3 regions of the Nitrospira sp. Ecomares 2.1 genome follow, and region 1 is predicted to be linked to each of the others. Evidence: riboswitches for the same ligand, from Rfam matches in the RefSeq annotation. Region 1 holds a riboswitch; each other region holds the start of a gene.
What was found. A riboswitch is a leader RNA that binds a small molecule or an ion and turns the genes downstream of it on or off. The one in region 1 is predicted to bind cyclic di-GMP.

Region 1 (3,116 bases):
GCCATGCCACCGATACTGCCCCCGGGAAGCCGGAAGAGGCAATCGCTGTTCCATTCATGAGCCATATCGCGGTATTGCCGTCTGTGGTGTTGCGCCAGACAAGATCGGCTTTGCCATCGCCATTGGCATCCCCGACGGCATGGATTCCCCAAGCGGTCGGGACGCTGCCTGGAAAGCCGGTGGAATTGATGGTTAAGCCGTTCATCAGCCAAATGGCCACCGTGCTGCTGGTGTCATGACGCCAAATGACATCGGCTTTACCATCACCATTCACATCGCCCACTCCGGCGATTTGCCACCCTAATGAGACACCAGCTGGAAAACCAGTAGAAACAACCGCCTTCCCATTCATAAGCCATATCGCGGTGTTGCCATCAGTGGTGTTGCGCCAGAGAAGGTCGGCCTTGCCGTCACCATTCATATCGTCAATGGCTTGAATGGCCCAACTCGTGGAAACGGAGCCGAGAAAGTCTGCCGAGGTGATGGTCAATCCGTCCATCAGCCATACGGCAACTGCGCCGCTGGTGTTATTGCGCCACACAAGGTCTGCCTTGCCATCCCCATTCAAATCGCCCACTCCACTCATGGCCCATTCCATGGGTAAATGGCCCAGAATTCCCAATGTTGCGACACTCGTCCCATTGAGCAGCCATCCGGCAACCTCGCCGGTCTTTGTATGTCGCCAGATGAGGTCGGCTTTCCCGTCCCCATCCAGATCGTGATTTTTGGGGGTCCTTTGATTCGAGTTCTGTCGTTGGACGATGACGGAATACATGCTCAAATCACTACCGGCATTGCCACCAAGGGTAATGGTCCCTACGGGGAATGCCCGAGCAAAAAGGTGGAGGGTGGTGTCCGATGTACCAAGGTCATTACCCGTATCAGTAAAGGTCCTCAACCAAGACGGTTTGGAGGTAACACGAACGTCATGGGCGACATAGACCGTTACTGGTTGATTCACATGGAAGCTGAGGAATCCGTTGTTCGTAGCTGCTTTGTCATTATTGGCAGTCTGGATAAATGCAGCTCCCTCGACGATTGCAGGTACTGTAGTAAACGTAAAGGAGCGGTCAATATACACCACGCCCCTGGCTTGAAGGCCTGCTGCGGGCACGACATATGATTGCCTGCTGGCGACGGTCAGATTGGAAATAGTTAATCCAGGCGAGGTTCCCTTGGATACCGTGACGGTCACCGGCACAGAGGTTGTCGTATTGCCTGCGGCATCGCGGGCTGTGGCGCTGAGGGTGTAAGAGCCATTCGAGACGGCTGTTGTGTTCCAGGATGACGAAAATGGGTTGGTGGTATCTTCTGGCCCCAGATTGTTTCCATTGAGTTTGAATTGGACACCCACCACACCAATGTTATCTGAGGCGGTGGCGGATACAGTAACGGTGCCGCTTAGGGACGCGGAATTTTGCGGGCTCATGAGGACAATCGTGGGGGGCGTGGTATCGGGAGGTGGGACATTTCCACCCTGTGTCGGAAGAGCTATGGCCACTTCCTTCGATGGTTCGCTGATATTTCCTGATTGATCATAGGCCGTAACCGTAAAATAATAGGTGATCCCTTCCGGCAGGTTCTGAAATATGTGCGATGGGGTGAGGCCGGCATTTTTCGTGGTGTGATAGGAACCTTGGGATGTGCCCATATACACATAATAGCCCATCAGGTCCGGTTCGGAATTCGGGTCCCAAGTCAGTTGGATGGAAGAAGCGGAGAAAGCGGGGCTAGCGAACAATCCGAAGAAAAACAGCGTCAGGCCTGCCAAGTGTGTGCTTGCGAAACCCAGGTGGGGCAAATGTTTGACCATGCTTTCCTCCTTGTCCCAATCGGATCGACGCCTTCATCCTCTTCTCCCCCTGCGAATGACGCCTTCCTTCGGTAGCCGGACGATCAGGCGCGGGCACCTGACTCCTGGCTTTGCGACCCTACTTCACAGTAGGTGTGCCGTTTCGGGAAAAGGATTTCATGAATTGGTCAACTTTTTCCTATCCTCTGTCTCCCTATTGTGTTGCCTACACCCCCAAACTGTCTGCCGAACATTTCGGAGAAGTAAGGAAAAACTTTAGAGAAGACAACATTGGGTTATGAAGAATCTAGGCAGAGGAAAACCGGAGAATATAAAAAAACGAGCGGAATGATTATGGGAAAAAGGAAACGAAATTAAACTTAGTTAGAAAAGGAGGGGACGGAGGGTCAGGCTCATAGGTGAAATTCCTGGAGGCCGTGCCTAATGACTATCGTTGTAATTTTACGATTTCTATGAAAATTTTGATTCGATCATTACGGCAATGGTGAAAGTTTTGCATTGTCAGGATGAAGAACCATGGAGGCAGGTGCGACCAAAAAAAATACAAAACGACCCGGACCGTCATGCCCCCAGGTTGTTCACCTCAGGGATGGGTTTGTTGGCAACTATTCCGGCTGCTCATCCGGACATGACCACACCGGCCTGATGATTCCGTCGAACATTCTCTTATGGTGTGATGAAATGACTGTGCGCCACCTTTTGGGAAAGGCCATGTTTGGCAGATGACGTGCTGCTAACAGCAAGAAGATGTAACTGGCTCAACGGCAGATGGAAGCGCGATTGTCACTGTTATGCAGTATAAAGGAGGAGGAATTCTCATGGTACTCAAAATCATTACGTACCACGAGGAGGGGTCGAATAATGGATGCCGTTTTTGCGGAAAAGAAGATTGAGTCGAGCGAATTCTTTCAAATTGGGGAGGGGGGGCGGTTAAATCAAGGGAAGTGGGGGGGAAGATTTTTTTTATAAATTCCATTCGTCGGGTTGGCCCATGAGGCCATTTTGAGAAGCGGCCTGGTGTTTTTGAATTCCTGCTCATTGGATTTCCCAGTCTGTGGAAGCGGTACCGGGAAAGGTTGTAAAGGTAATGGCGACCCCGTTCATCAGCCATACCGCCACAGCTCCATTGCTATTGTTGCGCCAGATGATGTCTGATTTGCCATCCCCATTCACATCTTCTGCTCCCGCTATTTGCCATGTCGTCAGCACAGTCGCCGGGAAGCCTGATGAGGCGATTGACGTTGCATTCATGAGCCATATGGCGGTGTTGCCATCAAGGGAGTTGCGCCAGACCAGATCGGCT
Region 2 (3,116 bases), 2.3 Mb from region 1:
TACTCACGCCGGATCATCGGCTGGTCGATGAAGTCCACCTTGGCTCAGGAGATCGTGCTGGACGCCTTACTGATGGCCGTGTGGCGACGCAAGCCCGAGCATGACGTGATTATCCACTCGGATCAGGGATCGCCGTTCAGCAGCGATGAATGGAATCGGTTCTGCCAGACGCATGGCTTGCTCCCCAGCATGAGTCGCAGAGGAAACGGTTATCATAACGCGGCGGTCGAGTCCTTCTTTGGGACCCTGAAGAAGGAGAAAATACGTCGCCACATCTTTAAACCCCGTGAAGCCGCGGGAGCAGAAATATTTGATTATATTGAGGTGTGTTATAATCGGGCGAGACGTCATCAGCACCTGGGAAATATCAGCCCAACAGCGTAGGAGCAGCAGATGGCAAAACTAGGGTGAGTGTCTACGGAAACGAAGCAAGTCCAAAACTCTTCTTTAACCTGTCCGTGAAACCGGCGGAAGACCAGGTTTGGAGGGTAGCGATCAGGCCATACCTTCAAATTCCACTAACACTACCGTTAGAGATGGATCGGATACGGCACAAGTCCGGAATAAGGTACGAACCATGGTATAGAAGAACAATGCGAAGACGCTAAGACATCTAAATGCGTCGGTTGAAAGACTTGAGCGAAATTTTTTAAGGTGGTTACCCCTCCAACACCACTGAGAACAGACTTTATCAGTATCCCGCTAACTACCCAACGCACCCGCGATGACACCCATGACTTGCGTATACATGTTCCCAACGGCGGTTCCCAAGGCAGCTTGAGCACTTAACGCCGTGGCCCCGATGAGCGAAGCCAAAAGTGCGTATTCAATCGCCGTGGCACCTTCTTCATCAACAAGGAGGTTCTTTACCCAGTGATGCCAATAATTCAGGAGAATTGTCTGCATGATGCTGGCCTCCCTATCCTTTACTGACCTTCTCGCCACCTCTCAAGACTTCGCCACCTTTCAAAATGGGCTTCCCGCGGAAGTACCGCCCCTATGAGATGCCACAGGGAACGGCACTTCTAAGCACCCCTGCGGGAAGGAGTTCTCCCTTAGCTTGGAGCCGCAACACTCGTGGAAATCGTAGTAAAGGTACCACTGAGGGCAGTCCCTACAGCAGTCACGGCCGTGACAATCACTGCGGCAATTAATGCGGCCAACAAGCCATACTCAATAGCGGTGGCTCCCTCATCATCATTCACGAAACGCATTACTTGGTTAACCATAGCGCATCTCCTTAACGGGCGAAGGTAAATACTTTCGTTACGCCAGACTGCCCGGAAAATTCTGACGCAGACGCTGCCCCTTGGCTCTCCGTGCCTTCGGCAACCCGGCTATCAGGGACCAACCCTGACCCGTGGCTTTGCGCCCACGTCTTACGACGTGTTCGCCCTTATCGGGAAGGGGCACCCGACCGAATCCATGTTTCATGGTCATGAACAAATGCTCGTAAATCCATGAAAATTTTCTATTCCGTATTTTGTGTCTCTTCGTTTTCATGCTTCATTATCGACCACTTCAGGAAAAACTTGCTCATGTTTTTCATTGAATATGTTTCATATTGTGAGGCGGTACGATGTGTTGCCCCCCTTTGTTAACGAAGGAGATCAAAATTGTTCGGAACGTCCGTCGAAGACGTGATGTGAAGGTAATTCGGATGTCGGGTCAGACCGTCCCCGACCGTACCTCTGCAGACTTGACGTGGGATGATAGCAGGCGTGAGCTATATGGTCGGAGTGCAATGCACACAGCCAACCGACTGACGAAATACCACTACCCTCACTCTTCCCGTGTCAGGGCCGACATTTTCAATCAGGCATCAAACTTTTAGGTTCCTCGGAGAGATTTCTGCTAACTACCGACAAGGAAAAAGGAGGAGAAATCCGTGGAGGGCAGATGGAATATGATAATGACGAGGGAATGTCGCTGATGATGGCTAAGAATACACTGTATATTTCTCTGTGCGAAGCCTGTTTTGGCGGTGAACTCCAGTAAGTCAGTCAACAACATTGACGCAGGATTATAATAGGAGCTGGGTTAGTAAATTTGAACTTTTATGCTCACCCCCTAATTTACTAATTTTTCTTTAGAAAAACCTCGGACACACGATCTCAAGATATTAAGGAAAAATTCCGAAAAGAACTTGGTCTGAACCATTTTTCAAGACGCCTCGCAAGGTGGTCCATTCTGAACCAATCTAACCATTTCCGATGCCTTTTCTTAACCGAACTATAACCACTCAATTAGACCGTTTGGTTGATCAGTTGAATTTGTTTTCGTATATCCGCCTTCCCGCCATCTCCACAGCTTTTAGCTCAAATACCGGTGCCACACCTACAGGGAGGAATACAATTGATATAAGCACCAATTTTTGCCGTCACGCTCTTCACCAGGTGAATTACAATTCCACGATAACACTCCGGTTGATGATGGGGATTTTCAAGTCGATCGGGACACGTTCGTCAAATCATGCAAAGCATTATAGACACTATTTAACGGTGCGGTCCGTACCTGCCCACAACTATAGTGACTCCATTCGAATGCGAGGATGTACATAATGAGAGTGGGGACTTTCCCACTTACAAAACCTTTCCTATGGCCAGTCGAGCGTTTTTTACGCAATACCATACTTGTGTTGGCTATCTTCGATCTTGGTATGGTTATTGTGCGCAACATTGGTTTCGATTGGTTTTCCTATAGCCTCTTTTTCGCCTTGGGAATTTTCATGATTACAGTGGGACTGTTCTACCGTTCAAGCGGGCGTAGTGAGCGAATCGCTATGACGCTTATGGCCACCGGGTTGCTTCTTCTGTTTACAATTGTGCTATCGGTTTTCGGTTATCTGTTACTCCCGCTTTGGCGAGAACCCATTGATCCCTTTCTGGCTCAGATCGATTCTTGGATTGGGTATTCATGGCCCGACATTGTTCAATTTGCTGGTCAACATCCATTATTAAATGAATTGACGCGCTATGCCTATTTATCTTCAATACCGCAAATGGCTTTACTGTTTATTATTTTAGGATTTGGAGGAAAACAAAAAGAACTCCATGTTTTTATCCTTTCAATAACCGCTTCAGGTCTGGTGACGCTTGCCTTTTGGGCACTGTTCC
Region 3 (3,116 bases), 2.2 Mb from region 1:
AGAAATTGGGCAGCGCGGTAGTCAAGAAGAACGGAATGCTTACCTCCACCAAACGGCATGAACGCCTGAATCCCTGGTGCGATGGTCGTAAGAAAGTCACTTTTCGTGTTTGTGTCTCTCTTAAACACATTGTCTGTAAACACTTCCGATACACCTAAAAACGGATGGAGCTGAACCGGACCGGCTTTGAGACCATCCCCCATACCATTTCCCGTCAGATATTCACGAAAAAGCCCGCTCCGATTTTGGATAGGTCGGTGAGACCCAGTGAAATAAAATAGTCCCATATCAGAAAAGGATTGAGCCTTCACCGTGCCCGGGACAAAAACCTCACAAAAAATGAGACATGTTAGAAAAAGAACAAGACCCCATTTCCGCTCACGCATCGTGCAAAATGGGAAAAGACACAGCGCTCTTGTTTTTGGCCATACGCAATTAATCATCAAATAACCATACTCACTAATCAATTCAAATATCCGGGTAGATTCAGAAGAGGATTCGAAAATAGTGGAGCTTAATCACATTTAAATATGGTGCCCTCATCCCCTTGTTAAGTCAATTACAAAATGAGTGCTCCGATAAGGAACGGACCTTACCATAGGAACCGACAGAAGAAACAGTCATCGATTTTTGTATGAGAATATTTTCCTTCTAGGAAATTTTTCTTGCAATGGGATGATTACCAAAATTATCGGATAAAGTCGATCCAGGGGGGGGGGAACAGATAATACCGCACGACGTACAGTCAAATTCCAGGAAACCACGTCTGTCGAAGCCCAATGGAGAAGATTAACAACGATTGCGAAGCGGAGCAAACTATTTTATGAAATTTGAATTGGTGAAATCCGGCACGGATGCCGGATTTCCCGTAAAGTTACTTGGGGAGGGTTAGCAAAAATCCGACGAAGTGAGATTTGAAAAAATTGAAGAATACTTATGAGATTTCATGTGATCGTCTCCGTCCGATAATCCATCCTTATAAATAACGCCATATCGCCTGAGGAAAATTATTTTTAAATGCGACCTTTGCAGTACATCCTCGTTCTGCAAATTGCCCCGGAAGTAGGCGTCTTCATTATGACGGATCTCACCGTACAAGACCCAAGAGAATTCAGCTAACCACATTTCCGGGATGCGACCTGTCTACCAATACAAACTCCCAGTAAATATTTGTCGCAGATGACGATGTTAAATTTCAATAAACTTGGACATTCCTAGGAGGAGCAGGACGTGCCGCAACAATCGGCACAGTTACACTGACCTGGTTCGAATAGGGACTTTCGATTTTCCGATTCCGGTCGTATGCCTTGACCGCAATATAATACGTTTGACCGGGAATCAGGCTTGTTAAGGTATAGATGGCTTGGGATCCGACATCTTGAGTCTGGGAATAACTGCCGCTTGAAGTCCCGTAGGCTATGATAAATCCTCCATATTCAGCGGAAGGAGGATTCCAGGCTAGGGTGACTTCTCCCGCCAATGCATTGGAGTGGGAGAAGCAGAGAAAAATGACAATGGCCCATAATAAACTAAACGCGAATCGAGAAGAATTGGGACGGGGAACACCTACTCGAGAGAAACCTTGATCGTCTGCCATACGAGATCTCCTTTATGCATGTGAGTCATGCCGAGCGAAGCCACGTCGCTTTTGATCAAGGAGACTCTGTGACTTGCCTGGCAACCTGGCAACCTTATCTTGAACTCCAAGAAGTAGGCCCATGGCTTTGCGTCCCACCCTTTCAGATGGTTTGCCTTTTTCAGGTTATGACCGTTTTTAATACTGGATGCTTCATCGGAACATTTGCCAGATCCTTAAATGCTAGGGGAGGGAACTGTCAATTTCTCAAGAATTTATGAAATCGCCCGAACCTTAATCACAAAAAATAAGGAAAATGAATAGTATGATTCATGACTCAATACTATGATTGAACAGACGCAATAATCTAACGAACCTCTAACCTAATATTGCCCAGTCCGAAATCCAAGAAGTTTGGCCAGTCATTGAAAATCTCCACATGGCTCGGTCCATAAGGATTCAGTGAAGAAAGAAATTCCTTTCTCAAGAAACTACCAGGTGCGTTACAATTACCAAACATGGACATGTCTGTTAGTTTTCCTTCATTCGCTGGGATCAAAATAAAGCTTTTGTACGGACATCCCACAGAGAGCGAGCGAACCCTTCCAACGCATCGCTCTGCCCAGGGGTACCACCAAGCATTCCACCTCTGGAGTGTGGGAATCTACCACATTAATGAACTTCAACCGTTCTATGATCCTCTCCCCTATTTTTTGATTTAGAATGGGTAGACCAAGCCTTAAATCCAAGGGAATGTCTATAATCGAGGGTTTGAAGTTGAAATTTCCCTCACCATCCAAACAATTGCGATATAACAAGGTAGACCCAGGCAGCACCAAAAATATATGTGATTTCATTCTCACCGATTCGATGATAAAAAAGACGATATCCCAGAATCGGCACAATCGCTAAGATCAGCGCAGAAAAAAAGTGCCCAATCACATCGCCCATAATCGCACTAATTTCGGAATGCCCAGGTACTGCAAGCAAAATGCTGCCTCCAAGCATAGCTGCCCACCACCATTTCACATTGACCATCAGCATATTCACGCTCCCATACAAAGCATGCATCCCCAGTTAAAATAATCTCAATGAAAAATGGCTCAACACAATTTGACCGTATAGAAACAGAGCAACCTGCCAAAGACAGGGTCTCCTTGAGTAAACTTTTCCAGGCCTCACATCCAAAACGGCTACCCAAACCCCTGGTCATGTGCCTCTCGCACTTGAACGAGCCTACATTAGGAGAAGACCCTTTATGTTCATCACTTTAGTTTGGCTAGGACACAGGGTTGTAAACCTCCTTATACAATTCACCTAATGCTGAATTTTCCAGTTGGTTGAGGCACTTCCCGGAAAGCCTATCGACGTGATTGCGAGCCCATTCATTATCCACACCGCCACCGTACCCGTCTGCTTATTACGCCAAATAATATCTGCGCGCCCATCCCCATTGACATCACTGGTGTTAGCAATCTCCCACCCCTGAGGGACCACGCCAAAAAACCCCGGCGAACTGAGAGTCACTCCATTCATTAAC

Region 2: linked by a shared signal. The riboswitch ahead of ACWHYD_RS16270 (Flp family type IVb pilin) and the one ahead of ACWHYD_RS05585 (FG-GAP-like repeat-containing protein) in region 1 are both predicted to bind cyclic di-GMP.
Region 3: linked by a shared signal. The riboswitch ahead of ACWHYD_RS15095 (fibronectin type III domain-containing protein) and the one ahead of ACWHYD_RS05585 (FG-GAP-like repeat-containing protein) in region 1 are both predicted to bind cyclic di-GMP.

The regions. Positions count from the first base shown of each region.
Region 1 covers NZ_OZ224219.1:1,268,159-1,271,274, forward strand. Annotated here, with positions in the region: gene ACWHYD_RS05585 (FG-GAP-like repeat-containing protein) at 1-1,813, opposite strand, end outside; cyclic di-GMP riboswitch class I at 1,881-1,962, opposite strand; gene ACWHYD_RS05590 (FG-GAP-like repeat-containing protein) at 2,849-3,116, opposite strand, start outside.
Region 2 covers NZ_OZ224219.1:3,678,379-3,681,494, forward strand. Annotated here, with positions in the region: partial or broken gene ACWHYD_RS16260 (IS3 family transposase) at 1-384, shown strand, start outside; gene ACWHYD_RS16265 (Flp family type IVb pilin) at 703-906, opposite strand; gene ACWHYD_RS16270 (Flp family type IVb pilin) at 1,056-1,229, opposite strand; cyclic di-GMP riboswitch class I at 1,325-1,405, opposite strand; gene ACWHYD_RS16275 (phosphatase PAP2 family protein) at 2,561-3,116, shown strand, end outside.
Region 3 covers NZ_OZ224219.1:3,418,851-3,421,966, forward strand. Annotated here, with positions in the region: gene ACWHYD_RS15090 (outer membrane beta-barrel protein) at 1-203, opposite strand, end outside; gene ACWHYD_RS15095 (fibronectin type III domain-containing protein) at 1,196-1,597, opposite strand; cyclic di-GMP riboswitch class I at 1,674-1,763, opposite strand; gene ACWHYD_RS15100 (hypothetical protein) at 2,366-2,620, opposite strand; gene ACWHYD_RS15105 (FG-GAP-like repeat-containing protein) at 2,894-3,116, opposite strand, start outside.